DNA from 2 places in the Staphylococcus pseudintermedius genome. Region 2 is predicted to be linked to the other one. Evidence: predicted binding sites of a transcription regulator. Region 2 holds the regulator's gene; the other holds the start of a gene.

Region 1 (8,486 bases), 280 kb from region 2:
TGCCGCATGGGATTACTGTACTGCTCCCAAAATCCAATTCGACATCGATTAAGTATTCTTTTAAATCAAACCGAATTGACTGGTAGGGCCACTCCCTCGTAAAGTGAAGCCATAATGGCAATCAAAAACACAATTCGTAGGGAAGGCAAGTTTAACAAAAATATGGCATCAATAGCATCAAGTTTTTTATGTTCTATACCGATTATAACGAAAAGCGAGAACAGTTTTAACGACTGTGTGTACGTTATCACTGTTCCCGTTTTGTGAACATATTACTCTGGTAACACAACTTTAAATCTCGACCCTTTTCCAAGTTCAGACGCCACTTCGATATTCCCTTGATAAGCTTCGATAATATGTTTCGTAATGGACAAGCCTAACCCTGTGCCACCTGAATCACGACTTCTCGCTTTATCCACACGATAAAATCTTTCAAAAATACGATACTTTTCTTTTTCTCCTATACCGATGCCTTGATCAATCACTTCAATGACTGGATGCTGATTTTCTCGATATACCGCTAATGTGACCGTTCGATTTTCAGGAGAATAGTTGACTGCATTCGTCATTAAATTCACGATAACTTGAGAGATTTTATTTTCGTCAGCCATCGCCGTCACATTTGGCTCTATTTGATCAATCAATTGTATCGACTTTTCATTCGCAAGTGGTTGAATGACTGAAAATGAAGATTTAGCGACATCCGACAAATCAATTAAGTGCTTTTCTAACGTCGTGTTCTGTTCAATTTTCGATAAATCTAATAAATCTTCTACTAGAGATTGAATGCGATTAGATTCTTTTAAGATGATGTTTAAAAACAAATCTAAAGAGGCTTCATCATTTTTCGCACCATCAATAAGTGTTTCGGTAAATCCTTTCATCGATGTTATCGGTGTTTTCAATTCGTGTGACACATTCGCTACAAATTCACTACGTAAGTTTTCCAGTTTCTTCAATTGTGTAATATCATGTAATACGATGACCATCCCTTGTAACGACTTTTTCGTACGCGATAAGATAGGCACACACGATGTATCAAAGAACTTTTGATGAATATGGTTAATTGAAATTTCAACTTGTTTGTACATCGCTTTTTCAGTTCGAAACCCTTCAACGACGAGCTGCTTAATTGTTGGATGTAGATATCGCGCATAATCTTGATTTTCTACATTGGTCGATGCATTGAAAACTTCATAAAACGTCTTATTCGCAATAACAATTTTTCCATTTTTATCAATCATCAATATCGCACTGGGAATATTTTCAAGTGTTGTGACAAGACGATTCCGTTGAATTTTTTGCTCGCTATTCAACTGCTCTAAACGTCGTGCCAACACATTAATTGTCACATACAATTCGCGCAACTCTTTCACACTGCTTTCAGGCAATCTGACATGAAAATTCCCTTCAGTAAGGAGTGACGCAGCGTAGGACACTTCATTGATAGGTTGAATATAAGTTCGATTAATATAACGCACTGTAAAGTAAATCAACGCTAAAATGATCATCCCTACTAATATTAAGTATTTCCAAAATTGAAGTTGGAGTTCATAAACCATATCGAAATGACCTGTGATGAGTATCGTCGTCTCACCTTGTTGATGTCCAAACCAATAATAGCCTTGCTTCCCATCGAGTTGATAAATCGGATTTCTCGTGTTAAGTTGCCGCAAAAGACTATCTTGACGTTCTGCTATCGAAAGTTTCCGCTCCCCTTTAAACTCCGTCGTTTGATCATTTTCAATGATTTTAATATTACTATGATAATGATTGGTGAGTTCTTGAATGTGTTGATTATTTCCCGCTTTATAAAATGCAAGAATTTGTTCAGCATCTTTAAGAAGCGATTTCTTCTCGTATTCAACGGTTTTCGTATAAATACTATTATGTACAATAAAGCCTAATATGAGAAAACTTACAACAGTGATTGTTGTAAGTATGATTAAAAGTTTATGGTAAAATTTAATCATTTATTTAGGACGCTCCAATTTATATCCTAAACCGCGAACTGTTTTAATAAACTGAGGTTGCTTCGGATTTTCTTCTAACTTATCTCGCAAATGACTAATATGTACATCCACAATTCGAGAATCACCTGCAAATTCATAGTTCCACACAGAATTTAACATATGTTCACGCGTTATGACACGACCTTGACGTTCAACTAAGTAAAGTAGCAACTCAAATTCTTTCGGCGTTAACTCTAGCAACTCATCATTGCGGTATACTTCAAAAAAGTCAGGACGAATTCTAATACTACCAATAACAATATCTTCATCCTCTTCTTCTTTTTGTACATGATTCACTAATGATGAACGACGAAGAATGGCTTTCACACGTGCGACTACTTCTCTCGGTGAAAAAGGCTTAGTCATATAATCGTCAGCGCCAAGCTCTAGACCAAGCACACGATCAAATTCATCATCTTTTGCAGTTAACATTAAAATAGGTACTTGGTTTTTATCTGAGCGAATCGTTTTACATACTTCAATGCCATCCTTTTTCGGTAACATCACATCCAATACAATCAAGTCGGGTTTCGTTTCTTTTTCTTTTTGTAACGCTTCCTCTCCATCTTGAGCCACTTCAACGACATAACCTGATTGTTCGAGGTTGTATTTTAGCAAAGTGACAATGGATTGTTCGTCATCAACGACAAGCACTCTTTGAGCCATATATGTACCTCCTTATTATGATTAACTTCATTATACCTTAAAATAGTCTTAAAAATAATATATCTTTTAGCATCTTTACAATAACTTAACTTTCGCGTAAAAAATCAAAGATTCTCATCCCCTCTACAAAACTTAAAAGACACCATTTTGATTTCAACTTTATCCCTCAGAAGTGTCAGCCTTCTGAGAAAATTATCTCAAAACAGCGCATGGATAAGGAAGTGTTTTTGACTATAGACTTTATCCAATGTTTGAATTTCATTCGTGCTTTTAACATAAATAAAGGGCCAGGAAATTCCCGGCCTTTTAATCAACTTATTATAAATTTTTAATCAATTCATCTGCAAATTCTGACGTTTTTACTTCAGTTGCACCTTCCATTAAACGCGCAAAGTCATATGTCACAACTTTTGAAGCAATCGTTTTTTCTACAGAATTAGTAATTAAATCCGCAGCTTCTTGCCAGCCTATGTGTTCTAACAACATCACACCTGAAAGTAATACCGATGAAGGATTCACTTTGTCTAAATCAGCATATTTCGGGGCTGTCCCGTGCGTCGCTTCGAAAATTGCATGACCTGTTTCAGAGTTAATGTTCGCACCTGGTGCAATACCAATGCCACCGACTTGCGCAGCTAATGCATCTGAAATATAGTCACCGTTAAGGTTCATTGTCGCAACAACATCGTGATCAGCTGGACGTGTTAAAATTTGTTGTAAGAAGATGTCTGCAATAGAATCTTTAATAATGATTTTGCCATCTTTCTCAGCTTGATCTTGAATTTTGTTCGCTTCGTCTTTTCCTTTTTCTTCAACTAAACGATCATATTGTTGCCATGTAAATACTTGATCGCCGAACTCATTTTCCGCTAAATCATAACCCCATTGTTTGAACGCACCTTCAGTAAACTTCATAATGTTCCCTTTATGCACAAGTGTTACTGATTTACGGTTATTATCAATTGCATATTGAATGGCTGCACGTACTAAACGCTCTGTCCCTTCTTTAGATACTGGCTTAATACCGATTCCAGAAGTTTCAGGGAAGCGAATATTTTTAGCGCCCATTTCATTTTGTAAGAAATCAATCACTTTTTTAACTTCTTCGCTACCTTCTTTAAATTCGATACCTGCGTAAATGTCTTCAGTATTTTCACGGAAGATGACCATGTCCGTTTGTTCTGGATGTTTCACTGGTGAAGGTACACCTTTAAACCAACGCACTGGACGTAAACAGTTAAATAAGTCTAATTCTTGACGTAGCGCTACGTTTAATGAACGGATACCGCCACCGATTGGCGTTGTTAATGGTCCTTTAATCGCAATTAAATATTCTTTAATTGTGTCTAACGTTTCTGCTGGTAACCATTCACCCGTTTGGTCGTATGCTTTTTGACCGGCTAATACTTCTTTCCAGTCAATTTTTTTCTCACCGGCATAAGCTTTTTCTACGGCAGCATCGATGACACGACTTGCTGCTTTCCAAATATCGGGCCCAATACCGTCGCCGATGATAAATGGTACGATAGGTTGATTTGGAACTTGTAGTCCGCTGTCCGTTTTTACAATCTTTTCACTCATGTTTAATACCTCCGAATTTTGAAACTTTATAATATATAGACTTCATTAGCGTTCTTCAATCGGTACATATTTACGGTTAACATCACCGATATATGTTGCACGAGGACGCATAATTCTATTATCTCTTAATTGTTCTAAGATGTGCGCAGTCCAACCAGATGTACGACTTACCGCAAAAATTGGTGTAAAGAGATCATGATCAATGCCCATACTGTGATATACTGTCGCACTGTAGAAGTCAACGTTAGGTAATAATCCTTTTTCTTCTTTCATGATTTCTGCAATTTTAACAGAAACATCGAACAATTCACTTTGTCCAGTTTCATTAGTGATTTTTTGGCTCATTTCTTTCAAGTATTTCGCACGTGGATCACCATTTTTATACACGCGGTGACCGAAGCCCATTACTTTATCTTTATTTGCAAATGCTTTTTGTAAGTAGCCTTCAACGTTGTCCACTGATCCGATTTCAGTCAACATTTGCATGACGCGTTCGTTTGCACCACCATGTAACGGTCCTTTTAATGATGATACGGCAGCAGTGACACCTGAATACATATCTGATAATGATGACACCGCACAACGCGCTGTAAAAGCAGACGCATTCAATTCGTGATCCGCATGTAAAATCAATGCTTTATTAAAGCCTTCTACCTCAACATCAGTCGGTTTTTCGCCTCTAAGCATATATAAGAAATTTGCTGCATAACTTAAAGCAGGATCAGGCTTAACCGGTTCTTTACCTTCTCTTACTCTTGCAAATGAAGCGACGAGTGATGCGATTTTGGCTTGGATACGAATCGCACGCTCTTGTAATGCTTCTTCATCGTTATCATCGGCATTTTCATCAAAGTGTGCTAAATAAGAAACCGATGTACGTAAAGCCGTCATAGGATGTACTTTATCAGTCGTATATTCTTCAAAATGACTATACATTCTTGGATTTAAAGTCATATACTCAAATAATTTTTCTTTTAATTCTGACAATTCTTTTTTCGTGGGTAATCGATAATTCCACAATAAGAAAACAATCTCTTCAAATTGTGCATTTTCAGTTAAATCATCTATATCGTAGCCCGCATATGTAAGTTGGCTATCGATAATTGAACTGATTTTTGTTTCAGCTGCGATTACCCCTTCTAGACCTCTCATTAATTCTGCCATATGAATTTCCCCTTTACTTTATATTCGTTCTTTGTAATGGCTTTCAATAACTATTATAGCCAATATGATACGTTTTGTGAACTTTTTAAGAACTGACATATGTCAGAATAATCTTATAATAATTGGGTTAAAATGATTTCATTAATTTCTTAAACACTGATATAAAGCGTTTTCTTTTATGTTTTCATCGCTAATTTTAGAAAAAACACATCATCATTTGCATTCATTATCATTAATAATAAAAAGATTTGATGACAGAGTATAATTGTAGAAACATTAATTTGAGTGTAATTAAACTCTTTTTACACCCAAAGTCGTACTATTATCCAGAAAATTGTTTAACGTTACATTTAAAAAAGGGCGATAAGGCGTATTCACCTTACCAACCCTTTTAAAATTAATATCGTATCATCTATTTAAAAATTATAGTACGTTTGCATAACCTTCATAAACTCTACCTTGCGTCGCATCTACTGTAACTAATGCGTTATCAGGAATTGTATCAACGACATTGTTGACACCTACAACTGTTGGAATACCTTTTTCAAGTCCAATGATAGCACTTGAAGAAGTTAAGCCAGCTTCTTCAGTAACTAAAGCTACAGCCTGATCTAAATATGGGATAATGCTTTCGTCAATTGATGGTGTCACGATAACAGCTTGGTCTAAGTCGCGACCTTTTAATTCCGAACCATTGTTGACAACGACTGTACGACCTACTGCTGAGTTACGACCAATACCTTGACCACTTGCTAAGTCTTCACCGACAAGATGTAACTTCATCAAGTTTGTCGTACCAGATTCACCTGTTGGTACACCTGCTATGATAATGAGTAAATCACCGTTTTCAACACGTTCGCTTTCGATAGCTGTTGCTACAGAATTGTTCAATAATTCATCTGTAGTAAAGTTACCTTCACGAACAACTGGATATACACCCCATACAAGTGTACATTGACGCGCTGTTGTTTCGAATGGTGTTACTGCGATAATGTCAGATTTTGGTCTATACTTCGAAATCGTACGCGCAGTTTTACCACTTTCTGTTGCAGCCACAATCGCTTTAACACTTAAGTTTAAGGCTGTATGTGCAGCAGATACACCAATTGCGTTTACGAGCGAAGTTTCAACAAGTTTCGTACGGTCTGATAACAGTTGCTTGTAGTTTTGAGCTTGTTCAGCAGCTACTGCGATATCATGCATTGCTTTAACAGCTTCTTCTGGATAAGCCCCTGCTGCAGTTTCACCTGAAAGCATTACCGCATCTGTACCATCGTAAATCGCGTTCGCTACGTCAGACGCTTCTGCACGTGTCGCACGAGGATTACGTTGCATTGAGTCTAACATTTGTGTTGCAGTAATAACTGGTTTCCCTAGCTTATTACATTTACGGATTAAATCTTTTTGTACAATCGGCACTGCTTCTGGTGGAATTTCAACACCCATATCCCCTCTGGCTACCATTAAGCCGTCAGAAACTTCAAGAATTTCTTCAATATTATCGATACCTTCTTGATTTTCGATTTTAGGGATAATGCTAATTGTACGGTTGCCCACTTCTTCTAAAATTTTACGGATTTCTAAAACGTCACTTGCACGACGAACGAAACTTGCCGCAATAAAGTCAACGTCTTGTTCGATACCAAAACGAATATCTTCCGCATCTTTATCTGTAATACCTGGTAAGTTGACACGTACTCCTGGTAAGTTAACACCTTTTTTATTTTTAAGTTCTCCCGTATTTAAAACTTTACAGTGAACTTCACCTGCTGCATGATCAATAGATTCTACCTCTAATTCAATCAAGCCATCATCTAATAAAATAAATGAACCGACTTCAACATCGTTAATTAAGTTTTCGTATGTGACAGAGAACTTTTCCGCTGTACCTTCAACTTCCTGCATGCTCACGATGACATGTGAGCCTTTCTCAAGCGTAATGATGCCATCTTTCATGTCATGCGTACGGATTTCAGGTCCTTTAGTATCAAGTAAGATACCAATATTTTTCTCTAACTTTTTCGCTATTTTACGAATTGAACGAATACGTGCTGCATGTTCATCATGTGAGCCATGTGAAAAGTTTAATCGCGCAACATTCATACCTGCTTTCATTAACTTTTCTAACATATCTTCTGATTCTGATGCTGGTCCAATCGTACAAACGATTTTAGTTTTTTTCATTGGAAATGCCTCCTATAATTATATAGATAATTCTTCAGTTAAACCTAACATACGTTGGTTAATTTGACGTTCTGAAGTGTTAAAAATTTCATCAAAATTAGTCGCAACTAATCGGTTGTCTTTAATGCCGACACCTTTCGCCGTTTCGCCGTTAAGTAAAAGCTCAACAGCATAGCCCCCTAAACGTGATGCAAGTACTCGGTCTGCACCTGTTGGGCTACCGCCACGTTGAATATGGCCGAGCACAGATACACGTGCATCAACATTAATATATTTTGTTAATTCTGATGCGCACATATCACCCGTCATACAACCTTCTGCAACAATGATAATAGAATGCTTTTTACCTCTATCAATACCATGTTGAATTTTTTCTGCGATATCTTTAATGTCTGTCTCTGTTTCGGGTAAAATGATTGTTTCAGCGCCTACAGCTAAACCTGACCATAATGCTAAATCTCCACAGTCACGGCCCATAACTTCAATGATAAAAGTGCGTGCGTGGCTTGAAGCAGTATCTCGGATTTTGTCCACAGATTCAATAATTGTATTTAACGCTGTATCAAAACCGATTGTAAAATCAGTACCATTAATATCGTTATCAATTGTACCTGGAATACCAATCGTTTGAATTTCTTTACACTCTTCACTAATACGTTGTGCACCACGGTAACTTCCATCGCCACCAATAACGACTAAACCTTCAATCCCACGCTTTCTAAGATTTTCAATCCCTTTTTGGCGTACTTCTTTTTCTTTAAATTCTGGGCAACGTGCTGAATATAAGAAAGTACCCCCACGTTGAATAATATCGCCAACTGAACCCAACTCGAGTTTGCGAATGTCGTCATTGATTAAACCTTGATAACCTTGATACAC
Region 2 (8,486 bases):
CCCTTTAAACGATTAAGTGCGCCTCCTCGAGCAGATCAAATGTACCCACATAAAGGAGCGCCACGCGATATTCATACCTTTACACCGCAATATTTAAAACTATCGGAGGCGGAACAAAATTGGCTGAATCAACAAAAATAGAAGATCAGCTTCAAATTAGACGTATGTCCCATGAAGATGTGCCTGAAGTGTTTGACCTAGAGCAGGCGAGTTTTCAACATAGTTCATGGACGATTGATGCCTTTTATTATGAACTGGAACAAAATAACTTTGCACATTATTTCGTGCTCGAATATGACCAACGCATTATCGGTTACTTAGGATTATGGGTCGTGGTCGATCAAGCACAAGTGACAACTATTGCGATAGATGCAGCCTATCAAGGTCATGGACTAGGACAAATGCTATTAAAATATGGGATGAACTATGTGGGGTCTATAGCGACAGTGATGAGTTTAGAAGTACGTGTCGATAATGTCGTTGCACAACATGTGTATCGAAAGCTCGGTTTCCAATTTGGAGGCAAACGAAAAAATTATTATGGTGATGGAGAGGATGCATTAGTCATGTGGGTGAATTTATATGAATGAACAAACAAAGATTCTTGCACTTGAAACGAGTTGTGACGAAACAAGTGTGAGTGTCATTGAAAATGGTCAAACGATTTTAAGTAACAGCGTATTAAGCCAAATTGAGAGTCATCAACGTTTTGGAGGAGTCGTTCCAGAAGTGGCGAGTCGTCATCACGTTGAAAATATTACGGTCATGATTGAAGAAGCGTTACAACAGGCCCATACATCAATTGAAGATGTGGATGCTGTCGCGGTTACACAAGGACCTGGACTGATTGGGGCGTTACTCGTTGGTGTGAATGCTGCGAAGGCACTGGCTTTTGCGAATGATAAGCCGCTCATTCCAGTCCATCATATTGCCGGTCATGTTTATGCCAATCAACTTCAAAGTGGCTTGAAATTCCCATTGATTGCCTTAATTGTTTCAGGTGGTCATACAGAGCTTGTCTACATGGAAAATCATTTGCAATTTGAAGTGATAGGGGAAACACGTGACGATGCAGTTGGTGAAGCGTATGATAAAGTTGCACGTAAAATTGGCTTACCATATCCAGGTGGCCCTGCCATTGACCGACTTGCCGCTCAAGGGGAAGACACGTACGACTTTCCACGAGTGTGGTTAGAACCGGATAGCTATGACTTTAGTTTTAGTGGTTTAAAGAGTGCAGTCATTAATAAATTACATCAATTAGAACAAAAAGGTGATCCGATTATTCCAGAAAATGTCGCAACAAGCTTCCAAAATAGTGTTGTTGAAGTGCTCGTAGGAAAAGCAATGCGTGCATGTGAAGCGTATGGTGTCAAACAACTCATCGTTGCTGGTGGTGTTGCAAGTAATCGAGGTTTACGTCATGCGTTAGAAGTCGCAACTGCTGAGAAAGGGATAGAGCTTGCAATTCCAGAGCCCAAATTATGTACTGATAATGCGGCGATGATTGGTGCAGCAGCGCATGAAATTTATTTAAAAGGAATTCGTGGAGATATGGCGTTGAACGGTCAAAGTAGTATGGATATCGAGATGTACCGAGATTAAGTTGTTAAGTAGGTCTTGAATATTTCAATTATGCAGAGATTCATGGAGATTGCTGAACCATTCTGCGCTTTCTAACAAAATTTAATCAAAAGGGATTGGGATATTTGGTTTTCCCAGTCCCTTTTCCTACGATTTGTCAAGGGTTCAATAATTAAAATTGACATTACTGAACTAGACCGTCCAATTTTTACTTTTTTGAATAAGGTGTTATGATGTATATGATTATATGGTTGCGTTAGTGTGGTGCTTTCTGATAATCATATAATTTATTATTGACTATCAAGTAGTGAATGGTCTTTAATAAGCGATTGATACTCGCTATTACGGCAGTCTTGTGGGTTTTCCCATGAGGCTGCTCTCTTAATTTATAATAATAATCCACAATATGGCTTTGATAATGATTTCTTCCCCTAATAATGTTCATAATGATTTAGTACAATAAACGTCTTGCTTTTGATGGAATTATATTCATTATTGATGAAAACATCGACGAAAAATGAGCATAAATTAGATAAAAAGTTGATGCTATTGTTTTCTAGATTTCATAAACTTGCCCTTAGTTTCGCTGTATTTCATATAATATTACCCAGAAGGCTGAGATGCCTGATGGAATGCATACTGCTGACAGTTGCCGCTTCTCTTTAATAGTGGTTACTGTTTATCGCAGTAGCTGTCTGACTTCTCAATGTTTACACTTTTAAGAAGTCGAGTCAGTCATGCGGGGGCAGTACGGCGAAATCTTTGTGACACATGATATTTCTGTAACGCTCCCCCCAATCCATTAACGCGTCAACAAGTGTAACAGTTTAATCAAGTCGAATTGAGTTGAAGGGCTAGCCCCTAGGAAACGCGAAGCCATGAGGGCAATCAAAAGCATAATTCGTGGGAGAGGGCAATTTTAACGAGAATATCGCATCAATAACATCAAAAATTTTAATGCCCTATCTCCTTTTGCGTTATATTGATCATTTTTAGTATACTTTTAAGTTTCAAGTTGCTTCACATATGCTTGAGCATCCGTGTAAATACGATTTGGAAACTGCATGATGCGAATTAATTCCAGCGCATTTCTCGTATTTGCCGGGCCTTCTTTAATGTGATAATCAAACACAATTTCTCCGTCGGTCACATGCTCATTAAAGTGATAATTAGCATATTGATGAGCTAAAACTTCTGTTAATTCAATATCATGTGTCGCTGCGATAATTTTTAAATGAGACAGTTGGTTTAAATAATCAAGGACGGCGTGTGAAGCGGCGACACGTTCAGTAGTATTTGTCCCTTTGAAAATTTCATCAATAAAATAATAATGTTGAACGGCTGCATCTTGAAGAAACAATCGTTTGAGTGATTTCAATTCTGCCATAAAGTAACTGTCGCCACTTGTGACATCATCGGCATTTGCCATTGTCGTCTTTACCATACCAGGAGTGTAGTGAAACTTGTCAGCGGTCACTGTACGTATCGCTTGAGCCATGATGAGATTCAATGCGACAGCTTTCATAAATGTTGACTTACCAGAAGCATTAGACCCTGTTATCAAAACATTTTGATTGAAATCGAAGTCATTCGGTACCGCTTCATCAATCAGTGGATGGGTCAAACCTTCAAATGTGACATGGTCTGCTTCAACAGGCTCAGACGTATCGTAATGACAACGATATTGATACACTGCTAATAAACTATCCAATTCTCCGATATAGCGGTAACATTCTAAAACGGTATCATAATGTTTGATAAAACGGCGAACGAGTGTGGCGTATAAATGAATATCGACTAAAAACATATACTTAAAAACCATTACGAAATATCCTGGAATCGTTTCGACGTTAATTAATAAAAAACGTAACCGCGAAATCGAACTTAATGGTTTTAATGAATGATTGAACTCAGGTGTTATTGTCATTTTTGAAAGTATTTCAGTTTCTCTTACGACCCGTCCCATAATGAAAAGTTGCTTTAAATCTTTTTCTACATAGTAATTGTAACGAAAACTAATAATAATATTGAGAAAGAAAGCAAAACAAATCCATAAAAGACCAATACCTAAATTGAAAAAACTAATCATAAGGCCTACAAACGGCATAGCAAGTAAAAATGCATAAACCCACTGACATTGTTGTTTTAATATGTCTTTGTCATAATTGGGATAAATCGACTTTCCGAGGTCAACGAGTCTTTTCACGATTTCTCGATGCTGATTCGGGTATGGACGCAGCTGCTCTAAAAATTCATAATGAACGAGTGACGTTTGTAATCGTAATGCACTATATAAATGATTTTCACCTATGGACGTGTATGTCGCATTGAGTTTGTCAAATAGGAGATCCATTGATAAATCTGACCATGTTTTGTCGTCGATTATCGTATTTCTAGCAGTATGCCGAGAATTGAAATATGCATCATAAACAGCGTGAGGATTTTCGGTTGTATCAAACCGTGTGAAATGTTCCAAATGGTAAGTCAATATACGTTGATGGCGGATACGACGCACAGTTTCTGTTATCAATGTCATACCAACGAGTGCCACCACAAGCAATAAAATGAAAAAAGTATTCGAACTCATATGTATAAATCCTTTCAATATTTTTAAGATCATATAAATTTTTACACAATATGATGAGGAAATCAATAAATTGTGAAAGCGTTTGAATCATTGGGACATGATTTCAAATTCATGTAGTAGGAAATCTGTCAAGAGGGAACGTGCGTACTTATGCACATTTTGTGAATAACTTGTGTGTAAGTTCGATGCATTTTCGTGGATAAAGTGGGGATAAGTGTGCATAAAGTAAGAAGAAAACCTCTCCTAAATTGTGGATAACTAGAATAACTTTGTGGATAGTTGATATTATCCGATTCTTAATGTGGATGAATTGTCTGTATTTCGAGTATAAAAAATGAGCGGAGTAGAAAATTCCACCACGCTCAATCCATCTCATCTTCAAATTGACTTAATGTGAGTTGTAATTCTTCCCAATTTGTCATCACTTGTTCTAAAGATTGTTCGATACTTGTTCGTTCGTTAGCTAAAGCTTGTGTTTTTTCATAATCATTCATTGTTGTATCATCGGTCATTGCAACATCAATTGCTGCGATACGTGCTTCTAATTCCGTGATTTTTTGTTCATCCGCTTCGATTTGGCGTTCGATTTTACGTTTTTCACGACGTAACGCTTTTTGGTCTTGATACGTATTTTGTGAACGGGCCGAGTCGTCACTGGTATTGTTGTCTTCACGTTGTTCATCGTATGCAGCAAGGGCGTTTTGTTGCTCTAGCTTTTCTAAGTAATATTGGTAATCACCTAAATACAGATGGCCGCCTGTCTTATTTAAATCAAAAATACGATTGGCAAGTTCATTAATAAAATAACGATCGTGTGATACGAAAATTAAAGTCCCTTCAAAGTTTTTTAATGCTTGTTCTAACATTTCCTTTGAGTCGATGTCAAGATGGTTTGTCGGTTCGTCCAAAATGAGTACATTATTACGCTCTAACATTAATAATGTCAGTTGGAGTCTTGCTTTTTCGCCACCAGAAAGGTCATTAATCACTTTGAGCACTTCATCTTGTGTAAATAAAAAGCGTCCTAACACCGCACGAACATCTTTTTCAGGCATATGAGGGTATTGGTCCCAGACAAAATCTAAAATGGTTTTATTAGAACGGAACTCTGCTTGTTTCTGGTCGTAATAACCAATTTTTAAATTAGCACCTTCAATAATTTGACCGGAGAGAGGGGGAAGTCGTTTCGCTAAAGTTTTAATTAATGTCGATTTCCCAATACCATTCGGTCCGATAATGCCAATGTGATCGCCTTTATTAATTTCAAAACGAATCGGTGCTGTAATCGGTGTACGATAACCTATCTCTAAATCTTGGATATGCATAACGTCATTGCCTGTATTGCGATCGAAATCGAATTGAATGTTCGCACTTCTCGCATCGAGCATGGGCTTTTCGATACGCGTCATTTTTTCTAACATTTTACGACGACTTTTCGCCATACCGCTTGTAGATGCACGGGTAATATTTTTTTCGACAAACGTTTCTAGTCTTTTGATTTCGCTTTGTTGACGTTCATACTCCGCGAGTCGCTTTTGAAAGTATTGATCACGTAACTGAATAAATTTTGCATAATTGCCGACATAATGTTTCACTTCGCCTAGAGAGACGTCATAGATTTGCGTCACAATTTTATCGAGGAAGAAGCGGTCATGTGAAATAATGACGATAGCACCTTTAAAATATTTCAAATAATCTTCTAACCATTCTGTTGTTGCCATGTCTAAATGGTTTGTCGGTTCATCGAGTAATAGCAAGTCTGGCTCACTCAATAACATTTGCGCGAGTGAGAGCCGTGTTTTTTGACCTCCACTAAAATCATTAATAGGTCGGTCGTAATCAGCCTCACTAAAATCAAGGCCATTTAACACAGTTTTGATTTTACTATCATAATGATAGCCTCCGAGTTGTTCAAATTCATTAGATAATTGTTCATATTTTGCGATATGCGTTTGATATTCCGTCGTTTCATAAGCTTCCGCATGTGCAGCAAGCCAGTCGGTTTCTTCTTGCATACGTTTGCCAATCGCTTTCACTTGTTCAAAAGGTTTTGCCATTTCTTCAAAAACTGTATTTTCAGTATTTAAAGTCATTTGTTGTGTTAAATAGCCGAGTTTTAGACCTTTGATTTTTGAGATGTGGCCTGAGTCATATGATTCTACACCTGCGATAATTTTCATCAATGTGGATTTTCCCGCACCGTTTCGACCTACGATACCAATGCGCTCACCTGTTTTCACTTCAAAATTAACGCCTTCAAAAATTTCTTCGCCATCAAACGATTTCGTAATCTGACTTAACTGCATTAAAATCATAGGGCATACTCCTTTCATTCTTATTTATTGTACAACAAACCCTATATGTATCAAATACTAAATGTTTCCTTATCATATAAATTAAGTTATAATTAAACACACACTGTGAAAGCTATCACATATATTAGAAATCATATCGGAGGACTTCAAAATGGGAAAATCAATGAACAAAATTCCTAGAGCGACTTTAAAACGTCTCCCTTTGTATTATAGATTTGTGAATACTTTAAAAGCGAAAGGCGAAGATCGTGTTAATTCAAAAGCCATTAGTGAAGGCTTAAATATAGATTCAGCCACAATACGTCGAGATTTTTCTTATTTTGGTGAATTAGGTAAAAAAGGTTACGGTTATAATATTGATAGTTTATTAGAATTTTTTAAATCAGAATTAAGTGATTCAGATATTATCAAAATTGGTATTGTCGGTGTCGGTCACTTAGGTACGGCGTTAATTTCTTACAACTTTTCAATACATGATGATATGACCATTACAGAAGCTTTTGACATTAGAGAAGACATTATCGGTACTACAGTCGGGGATATTACGATTAAGTCGATGGATGACATTAAAGAAACTATTGCTTCAGGAGAATTAGAAGTTGTTATTATTACGACACCTGAATCAGCAGCACAGGCAGTGACTGATCAATTAGTCGAAGCAGGTATCAAAGGTATCTTGAATTTTACGCCTAAACGTGTTCACGCGCCACAATCAGTACAAGTACATCAAATTGACTTAGGGATTGAACTCCAATCGTTACTCTTCTTTATGAAAAATTATGGTGCGACGGAAGGGTAAATGTTGACGAACTGAGCTTATAAACAATTGCTCTTTTTAGAGTTTGCTAATAATGACTAGATAACAAAAAAGCAACGTCCTTGTGAATAAGGCAGGCGTTGCTTTTTGTGTGTCAATCATTAAGCTTTTTGCACGGTAATGGTCCAAGAAGCATCACCTAATTGCTCGAATTCAGTAATGGGATAATTCTGTTCTGCTGCCCATTGAGGTATAGCTTCTGTAGCTTGTGTGCAATCGAAATCTATTTTTAACTCATCACCAATATTTAAATCTTCCATTGTCTTTTGTGCTTCTATTAATGGGAAAGGGCATACCATTCCGATAGTGCCTAATGTGTGTTTCATTTTTTATCACCTTTCTTTAATGATTTAATGAGATGCGCTTGCTGAAGTACTCGCAATTTGCGTTTGACGTCGCGCGGCATTTAATGGTTTTACAAATAAGAAATAACTCATGAACCATGTCCCTAGTATTATTGAAGCTAAACCTAACCATCCTTGCCATGAAAGTGCTGCTGTAGCAACTAAGCCATTACCGATAGAGCAACCTCCAGCGACTGCCGCACCAAAACCCATAAAGGCGCCGCCAATGGCACTGTTGCGAATGGTTTTAATATCCGGTAAACGCCATTTGAACTCTTTTGCACCACGCGCAGCAACATAAGAACCTAAGAAAATGCCTAAAACAAGAAAGACGCCCCAATCGATTAGAGATAAATCCCCTGTAGTTAAAAATTGTATGATATGTGCAGAAGGTGTTGTAATACCTAAACCACCTTCACGCCCGGTTGAATAACTCATCGGCCAAGCAATTAACGCAATGAGTCCTACTGCAATTGCTGCAACAAATGGATGAAATCGTTTTTCAAATAAAAAGTAACGTACACCTGTATAACGTGATTTTAATTTCGGAATCATTACTTTAGGTTTTGGCTTGCGTAAAGTTTTGATGACTAAAAATAGTGTAATACTTACTAAAGCGGTGATCCAAACCCAACTTGGTATACCAGTTGAAGTAGAAATATCTGCATTAGCGACAGTTGGGCTGTTAATCACATTTTTCAGTGGTAATAAAATGCCAAATTTTGAAATCGCAGCAAACAATCCATACATCACTAATGCGATCCAACTCCCTATAAGGCCTTCACCAGCACGATACCAAGTTCCCGTTGCACATCCACCAGCTAATACAATACCTACAC

Evidence for each region. The regulator Rex, encoded in region 2, represses fermentation and respiration genes when NADH is low (regulators of the CRP and FNR family bind a similar motif). The targets are predictions, from matches to a motif close to TTGTGAAATATTTCACAA.
Region 1: a site for Rex is predicted at 5,498-5,515, ahead of P3U61_RS05360 (citrate synthase). Genes of this name have one in related genera too.

Annotation. Positions count from the first base shown of each region.
Region 1 covers NZ_CP120150.1:1,129,211-1,137,696, reverse strand. Annotated here, with positions in the region: gene pnpS (two-component system histidine kinase PnpS) at 273-1,973, opposite strand; gene P3U61_RS05370 (response regulator transcription factor) at 1,974-2,678, opposite strand; gene icd (NADP-dependent isocitrate dehydrogenase) at 2,997-4,259, opposite strand; gene P3U61_RS05360 (citrate synthase) at 4,305-5,423, opposite strand; gene pyk (pyruvate kinase) at 5,847-7,607, opposite strand; gene pfkA (6-phosphofructokinase) at 7,626-8,486, opposite strand, start outside.
Region 2 covers NZ_CP120150.1:846,321-854,806, forward strand. Annotated here, with positions in the region: gene tsaB (tRNA (adenosine(37)-N6)-threonylcarbamoyltransferase complex dimerization subunit type 1 TsaB) at 1-141, shown strand, start outside; gene rimI (ribosomal protein S18-alanine N-acetyltransferase) at 165-590, shown strand; gene tsaD (tRNA (adenosine(37)-N6)-threonylcarbamoyltransferase complex transferase subunit TsaD) at 583-1,605, shown strand; partial or broken gene P3U61_RS03845 (IS110 family transposase) at 1,841-2,059, opposite strand; gene P3U61_RS03850 (MutS-related protein) at 2,588-4,171, opposite strand; gene P3U61_RS03855 (ABC-F family ATP-binding cassette domain-containing protein) at 4,534-6,486, opposite strand; gene P3U61_RS03860 (redox-sensing transcriptional repressor Rex) at 6,638-7,285, shown strand; gene P3U61_RS03865 (sulfurtransferase TusA family protein) at 7,405-7,629, opposite strand; gene P3U61_RS03870 (YeeE/YedE family protein) at 7,654-8,486, opposite strand, start outside.